Regions from separate parts of the Modestobacter sp. URMC 112 genome, predicted to be linked through region 1. Evidence: predicted binding sites of a transcription regulator. Region 1 holds the regulator's gene; each other region holds the start of a gene.
What was found. The regulator LexA, encoded in region 1, represses DNA repair genes until DNA is damaged. The targets are predictions, from matches to a motif close to TCGAACANNTGTTCGA.

Region 2: the regulator LexA is predicted to act here: its motif matches at 2,539-2,554, upstream of ruvC (crossover junction endodeoxyribonuclease RuvC).
Region 3: the regulator LexA is predicted to act here: its motif matches at 3,877-3,892, upstream of ACWIX6_RS00925 (replicative DNA helicase).

The regions. Positions count from the first base shown of each region.
Region 1 covers NZ_CP199957.1:1,416,666-1,422,170, forward strand. Annotated here, with positions in the region: gene ACWIX6_RS06760 (phosphatase PAP2 family protein) at 93-833, shown strand; gene ACWIX6_RS06765 (hypothetical protein) at 805-1,890, shown strand; gene lexA (transcriptional repressor LexA) at 2,018-2,803, opposite strand; gene ACWIX6_RS06775 (LysM peptidoglycan-binding domain-containing protein) at 3,248-3,613, shown strand; gene nrdR (transcriptional regulator NrdR) at 4,160-4,702, shown strand; gene ACWIX6_RS06785 (vitamin B12-dependent ribonucleotide reductase) at 4,821-5,505, shown strand, end outside.
Region 2 covers NZ_CP199957.1:2,982,167-2,987,671, forward strand. Annotated here, with positions in the region: gene yajC (preprotein translocase subunit YajC) at 1-31, opposite strand, end outside; gene ruvB (Holliday junction branch migration DNA helicase RuvB) at 177-1,304, opposite strand; gene ruvA (Holliday junction branch migration protein RuvA) at 1,309-1,956, opposite strand; gene ruvC (crossover junction endodeoxyribonuclease RuvC) at 1,953-2,522, opposite strand; gene ACWIX6_RS14000 (YebC/PmpR family DNA-binding transcriptional regulator) at 2,699-3,451, opposite strand; gene pdxT (pyridoxal 5'-phosphate synthase glutaminase subunit PdxT) at 3,448-4,152, opposite strand; gene pdxS (pyridoxal 5'-phosphate synthase lyase subunit PdxS) at 4,149-5,081, opposite strand; gene ACWIX6_RS14015 (hypothetical protein) at 5,129-5,505, opposite strand, start outside.
Region 3 covers NZ_CP199957.1:196,219-201,723, forward strand. Annotated here, with positions in the region: gene ACWIX6_RS00895 (glycosyltransferase family 87 protein) at 1-993, shown strand, start outside; gene ACWIX6_RS00900 (deoxyribonuclease IV) at 962-1,777, opposite strand; gene rpsF (30S ribosomal protein S6) at 1,935-2,225, shown strand; gene ACWIX6_RS00910 (single-stranded DNA-binding protein) at 2,228-2,716, shown strand; gene rpsR (30S ribosomal protein S18) at 2,809-3,045, shown strand; gene rplI (50S ribosomal protein L9) at 3,048-3,503, shown strand; gene ACWIX6_RS00925 (replicative DNA helicase) at 3,946-5,505, shown strand, end outside.

The sequences.
Region 1 (5,505 bases):
CGGGCCGCGGTGTCCCCCGGGGCCGGGGACCGGGCGGCCGACGCGCGCCGTGGAGGATCACGGGCAGGTCACGGTCCCGGTACCGTGGGCCGGTGACCAGCGGCGCGGTGCAGTGGACGGCGGAGCCCGTCGGCCGCCCGTCGGCCCGGCGCGCGGACCCGGTCATCGGCACCGGCCGCCCACCGTGGTGGCTGGTGGTCGCGGCCGCCGTGCTGGCCACCGGCGTGACGATCGACCTGCTCAGCCGCGGCTGGCTCGAGCGGATGGACCTGCAGGTCTCCGAGGTGGTGAGCGCCTGGGACCTGCGCGACTCCGACGCCTACTGGCCGGTCTGGGCCTTCACCCAGGCGGGCGGACGCGGCTTCATCCTCATCGTGCTGGCCGCCCTGGTCGGCTGGCTGGCCTGGCGGCGGCGCACCCTGGTCCCGCTGGTCCGGGTGGTGGCCGCGCTGGTGCTCCTGACGACCGTCGTCTACGCCTTCAAGTACGGCACCGGACGCACCGCGCCGGCCTACCCCGGCTCCTTCTTCCACCGCGACGGCGCCAGCTACCCCTCCGGGCACGTGGCCAACGCCGTGCTGATGTGGGGTGTCGCGCGCTGGCAGGTGGTGGAGTACGGGTTGTCCGAGCGGCTGCAGCGGGCCGCCTGGGCGGTGAGCCTGCTGGGGCCGGTGGCCACAGGAGTGGCCATGGTGGCCCTGGACTTCCACTGGGTCACCGACGCGGTCGTCGGCGCCGCCGTCGGCATCCTGCTGTTGGGCGTGGTGCACCTGCTCGACCAGCAGGTGCTGTCACGCTGGGCCGGTGCCCGAGCAGGCCGTTCACCGGCGTGACCAGGCCGGTCGCCGACGGCGCACCGGTCCGGTGCTGGCCGCCGTCCCGCTCGCGCTCACCTGGGCGGTGCTCCCGGCCCTCCCCGCCGGCGCGGAGACGACCGCCGGCGCCACGGGGGCCTTCGGGGCTCCGGTGACCCGGTGCGAGATCGGCGACCCCCGGCTGCCGGAGATCTCCGGGCTGACCACCGCCGGGGCGACGCTGCTGGCGATGAACGACGGCGGCGCGCAGGCCGAGGTGTTCGCCCTCGACGCCTCCTGCGCGGTCGGTGAGGTGCGCTCGGCGCCGATCGACCCGTACGACCCCGAGGACCTCGCCCTGGCCGCGGACGGCACCCTCTGGCTGGCCGACATCGGGGACAACCAGGCCAGTCGGCAGACGGTGGCCCTGATCGGGCTCCGGCCCGACGGCGCCAGCACCATCACCCGGCTGACCTACCCCGACGGGCCGCACGACGCCGAGGCGCTGCTGCTGGCGCCGGACGGGACGCCGTACCTGGTGACCAAGGAGGTGCTGGGCGCCAGCGGTGTCTACCGGCCGGAGACACCGCTCGCCGACGGGGCGACGCTGCCGATGGCCAAGGTCGCCGACCTCGGCTTCACCCTCACCGGCACACCGGGCGGACCGGTCGGCCGGGCCGGCCAGCTGATGGTCACCGGGGGAGCGGTCTCGGCGGACGGGCAGCGGCTGGCGCTGCGCACCTACACCGACGCCTACGTCTGGCCGCTGGCCGACTCCGACGTCGTCGGGGCCCTCCAAGGGGCTCCGGTCCGGGTCGCGCTGCCCGAGGCTCCCCAAGGGGAGGCGATCAGCTTCGACGCCGACAGCCGCGGCCTGCTGGTCGCCGGCGAGGGACTGCCGTCGGCGGTGACCGCGGTGCCCTTCGACGCGGCGGCGGTCCCGGTCGCCCCGGCCGGCGCGAGCGACCCGGCGGCCGGGGCGGTGGCGGTTACCCCGGCGCCCACCGAGGTGTCGGCCGTGGTGGCCGGCGTCATCGCCGCACTGGTCGCGACCGTCGTGGTGTGGATCTGGGGCCGGCTGCGCCGGTTCGGCTGACCCACCCGCCGGGACCTGTGCCGCCCCACCGCCTCGTCCGTGCCCCGTCCTCAACTGCGGTGCCGGTCGGCACCCGCCGTCCGGTCCGGCCCGCACCGAGGGGTGGGCAGGCCGGACCGGACGCGGGTCAGAGGCGGCGCAGCACGGTGACGACCCGACCGAGCACGGTGGCGTCGTCGCCCGGGATGGGCTCGTACGCGGGGTTGTGCGGCAGCAGCCAGACGTGGCCGTCGCGGCGCTTGTAGGTCTTCACGGTCGCCTCGCCGTCGATCATGGCCGCGACGATCTCGCCGTTCTCCGCGGTCGGCTGCTGGCGCACCACCACCCAGTCGCCGTCGCAGATGGCGGCCTCCACCATGGAGTCACCGGTCACCTTCAGCATGAAGAGCGTGCCGTCGCCGACCAGCTCGCGGGGGAGCGGGAAGACGTCCTCGACCGCCTGCTCGGCGAGCACCGGCCCACCGGCGGCGATCCGGCCCACCATCGGCACGTAGGTCGGGACCGGCGCCGGGGCCTCGTCCGTGCCGGCCGCTGCCGCAGCGGTGCCGACGGCCGGTGCGTCGCCCGGGACCTCGCCCGGGAGCCGGACGTCGAGCGCCCGCGGTCGGTTGGGGTCGCGGCGCAGCCAGCCCTTGCGCTGCAGGACCGAGAGCTGGTGGGCGACCGAGGAGGCGGACGACAGCCCGACGGCCTCGCCGATCTCCCGTACCGAGGGCGGGTAGCCGCGCCGCTCGATGGAGTCGCGGATGACCTCGAGCACCCGGCGCTGGCGCTGCGTCAGCCCGTCGCCGGACTCACCCCGGTCCGGGAACTCGCGCACGGTGCCCCCGTCGTCCCCCGCGGTCTGCTGGCCCGCCCGCTTGCGCCGGGACGTGCCCGCCGAGCCGCCGGGTGTCCCGTTGTCGACCGCCATGTGTCCCCCTCGCCCGGTTGTCCGGGCACGTCGTCCGCGCACCCTTGATCGACACGGACAGTAGCGCCTCCGACGGCCCGTTTCAAACACTTGTTCGAAGCAGACCCGTGTCGCGGTGGATCCGTCGGCGTCCTGCGGTAGACATCGGTCGGCACCCCGGTCGAACACGCGTTCGACCACGTCAGCGGTGCCGGGATGCGAGGAGCGGGTCCGATGGCGAGTGTGCAGCTCAGTGACCGACCGGTCGTCCGGCGCGGGTCCGGGGGGCGCCGACGGGTTGCCGGGGCGGCGCCGCGGGCGGCCGTGGTGCCGATCTCGGCGGCGCGCAGCCGGGCGGTCCCGTCAGCGGAGGCCAGGCGGGCGGCGGGGGTCCGTGCGCCGGGTTCGGCGCCCGGGCGGGCTGCCGGGCTCCGCCCCGCGGGGCCGGCGCCGCTGCCGGGCGGAGTGACCGCTGCCCGGGCCGGTCGGGTCGGGGTCGCGCCCGCGCGCCGGGTCGGCGCCCCCGGGCCGGCCCGCGGCCTGGCCCCGCTGCGACTGACCCGACGAGGCCGCCGGGTGGTGGCCGCGCTGTCCGTGGCCGCCGGGATCGCCGTCGCGCTCGCGGCCACCGCCGTGGTCGGCGGGAGTCCGGGAGGGCTCCAGCCCGTGGGGGACAGCAGCGTCGTGGTGCGGTCCGGGGACACCCTGTGGTCGATCGCCGGGGACGTGGCGCCGGAGGAGGACCGCCGGGCCGTCGTGGACGCCATCGTCGAGGTGAACGACCTGGACGGCGTGGGGATCGTGCCGGGCCAGCTGCTGCAGCTGCCCTGAGTCCTGCGGCTCCGCCGGGCCGCGGGTTCGCCTGCCCCTCCCCGCAGCGCCGGGTCGTCCGGTACTGCCGGGTCCGCCGGCGGGCCTCGTCGGCGGGTCGACCGACCTCCGCCGACGAGTCGTACTGCAGCGCCGTCCCGTGTCGACCCGGGTCCCGTCGACTCGTCCCCCCGGTCGGCCCGGCCGCCGGCGGGTCGGTGGGGCTCCATGGCCGCCCCCACCTGCCACGGAGCGCCGTGGCGCCGCTGTCCCGGCTCGTCCCAGGCCTGTGACGGGAGGGGTGGATCGGTCGGCCGGGTCGGCCGGGAAGACGACACGCCCTGCAGCGCTTGCACACCTATAGGGGTGGACGTACGGTCCAACCACAACATCTAGTAGTTACACGGATGTAGGGCATCCACAGCCGATCCCCACGTTCTCCCCTGGACGTCCACCGGATGTCCCCGGGTGGGTCCACAGGGCGGCTGCGGGGACCCGGCGGGGGCGGCGGTGCAGGAAGCCGTCGTCCCACCGGTCGCGACACGTCGGAGAGGAGGTGCACGGCGCATGCGTTGCCCCTTCTGTCACAACCCGGACAGCCGGGTCGTCGACTCCCGGGAGACCGACGAGGGCTCGACCACGCGGCGCCGGCGCGCCTGCCCCGGCTGCGGTCGGCGGTTCACCACCGTCGAGGAGGCAGTCCTCGCGGTCGTCAAGCGCAGCGGGGTGAGCGAGCCGTTCGACCGCGCCAAGGTCGTCGCGGGTGTCCGCCGGGCCTGCCAGGGCCGGCCGGTCGGGGAGGACCAGCTGGCCCTGCTCGCCCAGCGCGTCGAGGACGCCGTCCGGGCCACCGGCTCGGCCGAGGTCCCGAGCCACGAGGTGGGCCTGGCGATCCTCCGCCCGCTGCGTGAGCTGGACGAGGTGGCCTACCTCCGCTTCGCCAGCGTGTACCGCGCCTTCGACTCGGTCGAGGACTTCGAGAAGGAGATCGCGGAGCTCCGCGCCCGGCACCTGCCGGGCGGCACGCCACCCCTCCCCGGCCTGCCGCCGGACCCGCCGGTGCGCCGGCGGGGCGCCGGGCGGAACCCGTCCACCGCGGGTGCGGGGTGACCCGACGGAACTGTCAGCACCGACCGGTACCAAGGCACCAGCGCAGCACCTCGCGCGGCTCTTCCCCAGCCGCCGTCCGCACCAGCCGAGCGAACACGACCAGGGAGAGCTCCACGTCATGACCGAGACCACCGATCGCCTCGCCGCCACCCGCGCCCGCCGCAGTGGGGGCAAGGCGCCCAACCGCGCGAAGGCGCTCAAGGTCAAGCGCGTGTACACGACGCCCGGGGTGCACCCCTACGACGAGGTGACCTGGGAGCGCCGCGACGTCGTGATGACCAACTGGCGCGACGGGTCGGTCAACTTCGAGCAGCGGGGCGTCGAGTTCCCGGCCGAGTGGAGCGTCAACGCCACCAACATCGTCACCACCAAGTACTTCCGGGGGGCCGTCGGCACCCCGCAGCGCGAGACGAGCCTGCGCCAGCTGATCGACCGGGTGGTCCTCACCTACGGCGCGGCCGGCCGCGAGCACGACTACTTCGCGAGCGAGGGCGACGCCGAGGTCTTCGAGCACGAGCTCACCTGGATGCTGTTGCACCAGGTGTTCAGCTTCAACTCGCCCGTCTGGTTCAACGTCGGCACCGCGTCGCCGCAGCAGGTCAGCGCCTGCTTCATCCTCGCCGTCGACGACACGATGGACTCGATCCTGAACTGGTACCGGGAAGAGGGCCTGATCTTCAAGGGCGGCTCGGGCGCCGGGCTGAACCTCTCGCGCATCCGTTCCTCGAAGGAGCTGCTGTCCTCGGGCGGGACGGCCTCGGGCCCGGTGTCCTTCATGCGCGGCGCCGACGCCTCCGCCGGCA
Region 2 (5,505 bases), 1.6 Mb from region 1:
GGACGATCAGGATGAGCGGGAACAGTTCCACGACTGGAGAGCCTCTCTACCGCGGCGGACTCCCGCGGTGGGTGCGGCCCGGGTGTCGGGCCGCTCGGGGTGCATCGGCGCCGGCGCGCGAGGCGGGGCGCGGGCTGGCCCGGACGCCGCCGGGTTGCGGACCAGCGCAGAGGAGTCTAGGCGTCGAACAGCGTCTGTGACGACGACCCGTCCAGCGGCGGGTCGCCGCTCCCCCCACCGAGGGTGAGCCCGCCGCGCGGGAGCGGCCGGCCCAGGTGACGGAACGCCGCCTCGGTGGCCACCCGGCCGCGGGGGGTGCGGGCGAGCAGGCCGGCCCGGACCAGGAACGGCTCGCAGACCTCCTCGACGGTGTTGGGCTCCTCCCCCACCGACACCGCGAGCGTCGCCACGCCCACCGGGCCGCCGCCGAAGCGGACCACCAGCGACTCCAGGACGGCGCGGTCCAGCCGGTCCAGCCCCAGGTCGTCGACGTCGTAGAGGGCCAGCGCGGCCCGGGCCACGTCGCGGGTGACCCGGCCGTCGGCGCGGACCTCGGCGAAGTCGCGCACCCGGCGCAGCAGCCGGTTGGCGATCCGGGGCGTGCCGCGGGAGCGGCCGGCGATCTCGGCGGAGCCGTCGTCGGTCAGCGCGACGCCCAGCAGGTCGGCGCTGCGGGCGAGCACCTTCTGCAGGTCGGCGGTCTCGTAGAACTCCATCTGCCCGACGAAGCCGAACCGGTCACGCAGCGGGCCGGTGAGCAGGCCGGCCCGGGTGGTGGCGCCGACCAGGGTGAACGGGCTGATCTCCAGCGGGATGGCGGTGGCGCCGGGCCCCTTGCCGACCACGACGTCGACCCGGAAGTCCTCCATCGCCATGTACAGCAGTTCCTCGGCGGGGCGGGCGATGCGGTGGATCTCGTCGATGAACAGCACGTCGCCGTGCCCGAGGTTGGACAGCATCGCGGCCAGGTCGCCGGACCGCTCGATCGCCGGGCCGCTGGTGATCTTCACCGACGTGCCCAGCTCCGAGCCGATGATGAGCGCCAGGCTGGTCTTGCCCAGCCCGGGCGGGCCGGAGAGCAGGACGTGGTCCGGGGGCCGGCCGCGCCGCTTGGCCCCCTCCAGCACCAGGTCCAGCTGCCGGGCGACCTTGGGCTGGCCGATGAACTCGGCCAGCGAGTGCGGCCGCAGCGCGGACTCGACCACCCGTTCCTCGTCACCGGCCGCGGCCGAGACCGCCGGGTCGCGGCCGGGGCCCAGCGCGGCGGAGTCGGCGTGCAGCGGCCGGTCGAAGGACGAGGTCACGGCCTCAGGACCGCCCCAGCAGCTGCAGCGCCGAGCGGAGCAGCACGGCCACGTCGACCGCGCCGGACGCGGCCTGCTGCTCGGCGGCGACCGGGTCGAGCGCGGTCAGCGCGGTCTCGGCCTCCCGGGAGGACCAGCCCAGCTGGACGATGGCGGCGGTCAGCTGGTCCCGCCAGGGCGCGACCGGGGTGATCGGGCCGAGCCCGGTGGGCAGCGGGCCGGCACCGCCGTCCAGGGAGGTGTCGCTGCTGGTGACGCCGAGCCGGTCGCGCAGCTCGAGGACCAGCCGCTCGGCGCCCTTCTTGCCGATGCCCGGGACCTGCATGAGCGCCTTGAGGTCGCCCATCGAGACCGCCCGCCGCACCTCGCGCGGCGGGTGGATGGCCAGCACCGCCTGGGCCAGCCGCGGGCCCACGCCGTTGGCGGTCTGCAGCAGCTCGAACAGCTGGCGCTCGTCGTCGTCGGCGAAGCCGTAGAGGGTGAGGGAGTCCTCCCGGACGACCAGGCTCGTCGACAGCCGGGCCTGCTCGCCGACCTGCAGCCGGGCGATGGTGCCGGGGGTGCACTGCACGGTGAGGCCGACCCCACCAACCTCGACGACCGCACCGTCGGGCGAGACGGCGGCCACCCGGCCGTTGACCGAGGCGATCACCGTCCCACCCCCGTCCAGCGGGTGGAGGGACGGGCGCCGTACCCGGCGACGCCTGCCGAGGTGGCCAGGGCGGCGACGCGCAGCCGGTCCTGGGCGGGTCCGCGCCAGACGTGGCAGACGGCCAGCGCCAGGGCGTCAGCGGCGTCGGCCGGCTTCGGAGGGCTGGTGAGCCCCAGCACCCGGGTGACCATCAGGGTGACCTGCTCCTTGTCCGCGCGGCCGCTGCCGGAGATGGCGGCCTTGACCTCGCTGGGGGTGTGCCAGGCGACCGGGAGGCCGGCCTGGGCGGCGGCGAGGGCGGCGACCCCGGCGGCCTGCGCCGTGCCGGTCGCCGTCCCCTTGTTGTTCTGGGTGAACACGCGCTCGATCGCGACGGTGGCCGGCCGGTGCTCCCGGATCAGGGCGGCCACCGCGCTGTGCACCTCGAGCAGGCGCAGTTCCAGGTCGAGGTCCGGGGAGCTGCGCACCACGCCCACCCCGACCGCGGTGGGCCGGGCACCGGGCCGGCCGTCCACCACGCCCCAGCCACACCGGGTGAGGCCCGGGTCGATGCCGAGCACCAGCATGAGGCCCCCTCGTCGCACGAACACCTGTTCGAGCAACGCTAACCGGGGAAGCTGACGGAACCACCCCGACACGCTCGCCGAGGAGCTTTCGGTACCGAGAGCCCCACGGCCCCACTGCCGTGGCCCCGTCCAGAGGCTCACCCCGAGCTCGCGAGGGGTGAGGAGGACGGGGTCCTTCAAGCGTCGATCTTCTCCATGACCTCGTCGGACACGTCGTAGTTCGCGTAGACGTTCTGCACGTCGTCGCAGTCCTCGAGCGCGTCGATCAGCCGGAACACCTTGCCCGCGGTGTCCGCGTCGAGCTCGACCTGGACGCTGGGGGTGAACCCCACGTCGGCGGAGTCGTACTCGATGCCGGCGTCCTGCAGGGCGGTGCGGACGGCGACCAGGTCACCGGGCTCGCAGACCACCTCGAAGGTGTCCCCCAGGTCCCGCACCTCCTCGGCGCCGGCGTCCAGGACGGCCATCAGCACGTCGTCCTCGGTGGTCCCGGGCCGGGGCACGACGACGACGCCCTTGCGGGAGAACAGGTAGGACACCGAGCCCGGGTCGGCCATGTTCCCGCCGTTGCGGGTCATGGCCGTGCGGACCTCCATCGCCGACCGGTTCTTGTTGTCGGTGAGGCACTCGATGAGCACCGCTACGCCACCGGCGGCGTAGCCCTCGTAGGTGATGTTCTGGTAGTCGACGCCGCCGGCCTCCAGGCCCGCGCCGCGCTTGACCGCCCGGTCGATGTTGTCGTTGGGGACCGAGGTCTTCTTCGCCTTCTGGATGGCGTCGAACAGGGTCGGGTTGCCCGCCGGGTCTCCCCCGCCGGTGCGGGCCGCCACCTCGATGTTCTTGATCAGCTTGGCGAAGAGCTTGCCCCGCTTGGCGTCGATCCCGGCCTTCTTGTGCTTGGTCGTCGCCCACTTGGAATGGCCGCTCACGGCTCGTTGCCTCCTCGATCGCCGGCGCCCAGCTCGGCACCGTGTACGTCGTCGTCCCGGGCGGCTCGCACCAGGTCCACGAACAGCGCGTGCACCCGGGTGTCCCCGGTCAGCTCGGGGTGGAAGCTGGTGGCCACCAGCCGGCCCTGCCGGACGGCGACGACCTTACCGTCGGCCGCTCCGCCGACGACCCGCCCGAGGACCTCCACCCCGGGGCCGGCCTGCTCGACCCACGGCGCGCGGATGAAGACCGCGTGCAGCGGCCCGCCCGCGACCCCGGCCAGCTCGACCTCGGACTCGAACGAGTCGACCTGCCGGCCGAAGGCGTTGCGCCGGACGGTGACGTCCAGCCCGCCGATGGTCCGCTGGTCGGCGGGGGCGTCCAGGATCCGGTCGGCCAGCATGATCATCCCGGCGCACGAGCCGTAGGCGGGCAGCCCGTGCCGGACGGCGGCGCGCAGCGGCTCGAGCAGCCCGAACCGGTCGGCGAGCTTGACCATGGTGGTCGACTCGCCGCCGGGGACGACCAGCCCGTCCACGGCGGCCAGCTCCTCGGGACGGCGGACGGCCACCGGCTCCGCGCCCAGCCCGGCCAGCACCGCCAGGTGCTCCCGGACGTCGCCCTGCAGCGCGAGCACCCCCACCACCGGGGCGGACGCCGGCCGCAGGACCGCCGACCCGGGTGCCGTCGCGGTGGTCACCAGCCGCGGGTGGCGTACCGCTCGCTGTCGGGCAGCGTGCTGACGTTGATGCCGACCATCGCCTCGCCCAGGCCGCGGGAGACCTTGGCGATGACGTCCGGGTCGTCGTGGAAGGTGGTGGCCTGCACGATCGCCGCGGCGCGGGTGGCCGGGTCGCCGGACTTGAAGATGCCCGAGCCGACGAACACGCCCTCGGCGCCCAGCTGCATCATCATCGCCGCGTCGGCGGGGGTGGCGATGCCGCCGGCGGTGAAGAGCACGACCGGCAGCTTGCCCAGCCGGGCGACCTCGGCGACCAGGTCGTAGGGGGCGCGCAGCTCCTTGGCCGCGACGAACAGCTCGGTCTCGTCCAGCGTGCCCAGCGCCTTGATGCCGGCCCGGATGCACCGCATGTGCCGGGTGGCCTCCACGACGTTGCCGGTGCCGGCCTCGCCCTTGGAGCGGATCATCGCCGCGCCCTCGGAGATCCGCCGCAGCGCCTCGCCCAGGTCGGTGGCCCCGCAGACGAACGGCACGGTGAACGCGCTCTTGGCGATGTGGTGGGCCTCGTCGGCCGGGGTGAGCACCTCGGACTCGTCGATGTAGTCGACCCCGAGGCTCTGCAGCACCTGGGCCTCGACGAAGTGGCCGATCCGGGCCTTGGCCATCACCGGGATGGTGACCGCGCCGATGATCCCGTCGATCATGTCGGGGTCGCTCATCCGGGCGATCCCGCCCTGCGCGCGGATGTCGGCCGGGACGCGCTCGAGGGCCATGACGGCCACCGCGCCGGCGTCCTCGGCGATCTTCGCCTGCTCGGGGGTGACGACGTCCATGATGACGCCGCCCTTGAGCTGCTCGGCCATGCCGCGCTTCACCCGGTCGGTGCCGGTGCCGGTGCCGGGGGTGGCGGTGCTGGTGGCGCTGGACTGCTGGGACTGCTGGGCCACGGGTGCCTCACGGATCGCAGGTGCGGGACAGCCCATCGTACGGCCGCTCAGCGGCGGGCCGGCCCCGCGCCGGCCGCGGCAGAGCCGCTGACCACGGCGTCCTGGCCGTCGTCGATGTCGAAGTAGCGCGGCAGCGGCCGGCGGCCGCGCAGCCGCAGGACCCGGGCCAGCCGCTGCCGGCGCAGCGTCCGGGTGTCCCGGACGGCGTCGTTGTAGAACCGGCGCGCCAGTCCCACCCGCAGGTCGGCGTCGGGCGCCTCGGGCAGCTGGAGCTCGGCCGGCACCCGGCGCAGCGCCCGGCCCAGCGCGTTCTCCGCCGCCTCCCGGTCACCCGCGGACGGCGAGCGGGCGCCCGCCGCGGCCTCGGCCACCACGGTCCGCAGCGGCTCGCCGAGCTCCGGGCCGCGCTCCCGGGCCAGCGCGG
Region 3 (5,505 bases), 1.2 Mb from region 1:
TGCGCGCTGCTGGTCACCCGCGCCGTGGTCGGGCTGGCCGGCCGCCGTCCGTGGGACGCGGCTCTGGTCGGGCTGTCCCCGCTGCTGTTCGTGCACGCGTTCACCAACTGGGACCTGTTCGCCGTCGCGCTGGCCACGCTCGGCATGTGGGCCTGGGCCCGCCGGCACCCGGTGCTGGCCGGGGTGCTGATCGGCCTGGGGACGGCGGCGAAGCTGTACCCGGTGCTGCTGCTGGGCGTCCTGTTCGTGCTCTGCCTGCGGGCCGGGCGGCTGGGGGCCTGGCTGCGCGCCGCCGCCGCCGCCGGGCTCGCCTGGCTGGCCGTCAACGTCCCGGTCGCCGTCCTCGCGCCGGACAACTGGGGACGGTTCTTCACCCTCAACGGCACCCGGCCGGCCGACCCGGACACGCTGTGGAACCTGGCGCTGCACGCGACCGGCGACCGGATCCTGGACGGGCCGCTCGCGCCCGGGGAGCCCCCGACGGTGCTCAACGCGGTGGTCGCCGTGGTGCTGGTGGCGCTCGCCGCCGCGGTGGGCTGGCTGGCGCTGGCCGCACCGCGGCGCCCGCGGGTGGCGCAGCTGGCCTTCCTGCTGGTGGCCGGGTTCCTGCTGCTGAACAAGGTGTGGAGCCCGCAGTACTCGCTGTGGCTGCTGCCGCTGGCCGTGCTGGCCCGCCCGGGCTGGCGCTCGCTGCTGCTGTGGCAGGCGACCGAGGCCTACCTGTGGGTGCCCCGGCTGCTCTGGTACCTCGGCACCGAGGACCGCGGGGTGGAGATCGAGGCGTTCTTCTACGCCGTCGTGCTGCGGGACGCCGCCGTCGTCGTCCTGATGGCGCTGGTGGTGCGCGACGTCTGGCGGCCGGACCTGGACCGGGTGCGGCGCAGCTGGCCCGGGACCGACGACCCGGCCGGCGGCGTGCTGGACCAGGCCGCCGACGTGGTGGTGTTGCGCAGGAGGCCGCTCAGGCGCCCAGCGCACTCCTCAGCAGGGTGATCTCCTCGGCGTGACCGGCTGCGTCGCCGGGGGTCTCCAGGATGACCGGGGCGCCGGCGGTCCGGGCGACCTCCAGGAGCAGCTCCAGCGGGATCTCGCCGTCGGCCAGCGGGGCGTGCCGGTCGCGGCCGGAGCCGGCCGGGTCGCGGCTGTTGTTGAGGTGCACCAGGTCGACCCGGCCGGTGACGGCCCGGACGTCGTCCACCGCCCGGGACAGGTCCCAGCCGGCGGCCCACGCGTGGCAGGTGTCCAGCACGAAGCCGGCGCCGAACTCGCCGACCGCCTCCCACAGCCGGGCCACGGCGTCCAGCTCGCGAGCCATCGCGTTGTCGCCGCCGGCGGTGTTCTCGATCAGCAGCGGCAGCCCGAAGCCGCCGTCCTCGGCCTGCCGGGCGAAGGTCTTGCGCCAGTTGTCGACGCCGGCCGCCGGGTCGTCCTTGGCCAGCACGTGCCCGCCGTGCACGACCATGCCGCGAGCGCCGACGGCCACCGACGCCTTCGCGTGCTGCCCGAGCAGCTTGCGGCTGGGGATGCGGATCCGGTTGTTGGTGGAGGCCACGTTGAGCACGTAGGGCGCGTGCACGACCACGGCGACGTCCCCGGCGAGCATGTCCGCGGCGTCCGGGCGTGGCTTCGGCGCCTTCCAGCCCTGCGGGTCGGCGAGGAAGACCTGGACGGCGTCGGCGTCCATCTCCGCGGCCCGGGCCAGCGGGCCGCCGTCCAGGAGCTCGTTCTCGTCGGTCAGGCCGGGTCCGACGTGGACCCCGATCAGCTGTTCTGCCACCCCGGCGACCCTACTGACCGTCGCTGGTAGCCTCGTACCCGCGCGTCCGGAGCTGGCACCTGTCCGCTCGGGCGCGCGATGCACGTCCGACGCATGTACGACCCTCCTGCTGCAGATGTGCTGCAGCCGCTGAGACCAGAGGAGGTGGGGTTTCTCCATGCGCAACTACGAACTGATGGTCATCCTCGACCCCGAGCTCGAGGAGCGGACCATCGCTCCCAGCCTCGACCGGTTCCTGACCGTCGTCACCAGCCGTGGCGGCAGCATCGGCAAGGTCGACATCTGGGGCCGCCGCCGGCTGGCCTACGAGATCAACAAGCGTCCTGAGGGCATCTACGCCGTCATCGACATCAACGCCGAGCCCTCGGCGGTCGCCGAGCTCGACCGGCAGCTGAACCTCAACGAGTCGGTGCTGCGCACGAAGCTGATGCGCCCCGAGGCCCACTGACCATGGCTGGCGAGACGGTCATCACCGTCATCGGCAACCTGACGTCGGACCCCGAGCTGCGGTTCACGCCGTCCGGTGCGGCCGTCGCGAACTTCACCGTCGCCTCCACCCCGCGGACGTTCGACCGTCAGTCCTCGGAGTGGAAGGACGGCGAGGCGCTGTTCCTCCGGTGCAACGTCTGGCGTCAGGCGGCGGAGAACGTCGCCGAGTCGCTCACCCGCGGATCGCGGGTCATCGTCTCCGGCCGGCTCAAGCAGCGGTCGTTCGAGACGAAGGAGGGCGAGAAGCGCACCGTCGTCGAGCTCGAGGTCGACGAGGTCGGCCCGTCCCTGCGCTACGCCACCGCGAAGGTCACCAAGGCCAACCGCGGTGAGGGTGGCGGCGGCGGGTTCGGCGGCGGCGGTGGCGGCTTCGGCGGCTCCGGTGGTGGCGGCGGGTCCAGCGACCCCTGGTCCACCCCGCCGGCGTCCTCCGACGAACCGCCTTTCTGAGCAAGGACCCTCCTGCCCCCCACTGCTCGCACGCTCGCAGCGGGCCCCTGCAGGAGGGCCACCTCTTTTCGTACTGATCCTGGAGAACCCCAGTGCCCAAGCCCCCCATCCGCAAGGTCAAGAAGAAGGTCTGCCAGTTCTGCAAGGACAAGGCGACCTACGTCGACTACAAGGACACGACGCTGCTGCGGAAGTTCATCTCCGACCGCGGCAAGATCCGAGCACGGCGCGTCAGCGGCAACTGCAGCCAGCACCAGCGGGACGTCGCGGTGGCCGTGAAGAACAGCCGTGAGATGGCCCTGCTCCCCTACACCTCGACGGCGCGCTGATCATGAGCCTCACCAAGCTGATCCTGACCCAGGAGGTCACCGGTCTCGGGTCCTCCGGTGACACCGTCGAGGTGAAGGGCGGGTACGCCCGCAACTACCTCCTGCCCCGCGGGCTGGCCATCCAGGCCACGCGCGGTGCCGAGAAGCAGATCGAGAGCCTGCGCCGGGCGCGGGCCGCCCGCGACGTCCGTTCCCTGGACGAGGCGCAGACCGTGGCGGCGCAGCTGTCGAAGCTGACCGTGACCCTGCCCGCGCGAGCCGGTGAGGGTGGCCGCCTGTTCGGGCGGATCACCACCGCCGACGTCGTCGCCGCGGTGACCGCGGCCGGCGGCCCTGCGCTGGACCGCCGCCGGGTCGAGCTGCCCAGCAGCATCAAGAGCACGGGCACCCACACCGTCACGGTGCGGGTGCACCCCGAGGTCAGCTCGCAGGTGACCCTCGAGGTCGTCCCGAGCTGACGAAGGACCTCCCTGCGGGAGGCCGCCACAGGGGGCGTCGGACCACTGGTCCGGCGCCCCCTGTGGCGTTCCGGGGGGCGTGCTGCCGGGACGCGTGGGACGGCCACCGGCGTGTCGCGGAGAAACTCGTCGACTCGTCCCTGTCCACACCCTGCGGGCCGACTCCGCGCAGGGTGGTGCCGGGATGGCCCGGATGCGGCGCTCCCGATCCCCCGCCGGGTCCACACGGCCGTCGGCTCTGTCCACCGACATGTCCACATGTTGTGCAGAACCCTGCCCACAAGCGGTGGTGGACCGGGGGCCGAGTGGTGCCTAGCGTCCTTCCCCGGCCGCCACCGCGGGCGGACTGTCGGCCCCCGGTGGTAGGACTCAGTCGAACAGGTGTTCGACGGACGTGAAGTCGGGCGCCCTCTGGGCGGCCGGCGGGATGGGGGATCCAGACGTGGCAGTGGTCGACGACATCAACCGCCCGAGGGCGACGGCTCCGGAGTACGACCGGCAGCCCCCTCAGGACGTCGCTGCCGAGCAGTCGGTGCTCGGCGGCATGCTGATGAGCAAGGACGCCATCGCCGACGTGGTGGAGGTGCTGGCGGGGCCGGACTTCTACCGCCCGGCGCACCAGGTCGTCTTCGACTGCATCCTCGACCTCTACGGCCGGGGTGAGCCGGCTGACGCGATCACCGTCGCCGCGGAGCTCAACCGGACCGACCAGCTGTCCAAGATGGGCGGCGCGGTGTACCTGCACACGCTGATCGCCTCGACGCCCACCGCCGCCAACGCCGGCTACTACGCCGCGATCGTCGCCGAGCAGGCCGTGCTGCGGCGGCTGGTGGAGGCGGGCACCCGGGTGGTGCAGCTGGGCTACGGCGCCGCCGGCGGCAAGGGCGACGTCGACGACATCGTCGACCGGGCCCAGCAGGAGATCTACGACGTCACCGAGAAGCGGATGAGCGAGGACTACTCGCGCCTCGAGGACATCCTGCAGCCGACCATGGACGAGCTGGACGCGATCGCCTCACGCGGCGGCACCGCCCGGGGTGTGCCCACCGGCATCCGCGACCTCGACGAGCTCACCAACGGCCTGCAGGCCGGCCAGATGGTCGTCATCGCTGCCAGGCCCGGTGTGGGCAAGGCGCTCGCCCTGGACACCCCCGTCGCCACGCCCACGGGCTGGACGACGATGGGCGAGGTCGCGGTCGGTGACCGGGTCCTCGGCGCCGACGGCCGCCCCACGACGGTGGTCGCCGCGACCGAGGTCATGACCGGACGGCGCTGCTACGCGGTGCACTTCTCCGACGGGTCGGTGATCGTGGCCGACGCCCAGCACCAGTGGCTGACCGACGACCGGGCCAGCCGCAGGTCCGCGCAGGCCGCGCGCACCGGCTGTAACGGGTACCGGAACCAGCGGACGTCCGCAGCGGTGCGCACGACCGAGGAGCTGGCCCGCACCGTCCGCTGCGCGACGAAGGACGCCCGGCTGAACCACTCGGTGACCAACACCGCGCCGCTGGACCTCCCCGAGGCGTCGTTGCCTCTACCGCCGTACGCGCTGGGCGTGTGGCTCGGCGACGGCACGTCCGCCTCCGCCCACTACACCAGCGCCGACCCGGAGATCGCGGCCTACATCGAGGCGGACGGGCTGGTGGTCGAGCGCACGTCGGCCGACCGGCGGTACGCACTGCGGCTCGCCGCCCGCGAGGCCGTGGCCGCACGCCCCTGCCCGATGTGCGGCGAGCAGTTCGTGCCGAAGACCTCCCAAGTGCAGACCTGCGGCAAGACGTGCGGGGGGAGGCTGCGGGCCTCTGGTGGCGTCGGCCGCACGGCTGCCTGCCCCGACTGCGGACGACCGTCCGCCGGCCTGGCCCAGTGCGCCGCCTGCCGAGCCGACCACGGCACCGTGACGGGGCTGCTCCGGACCCTGGGCGTGCTCGGGGACAAGCACATCCCGGCGGCCTACCTCCGTGCCTCGGTGGCCCAGCGGCGGGCCCTGCTGGCCGGGCTG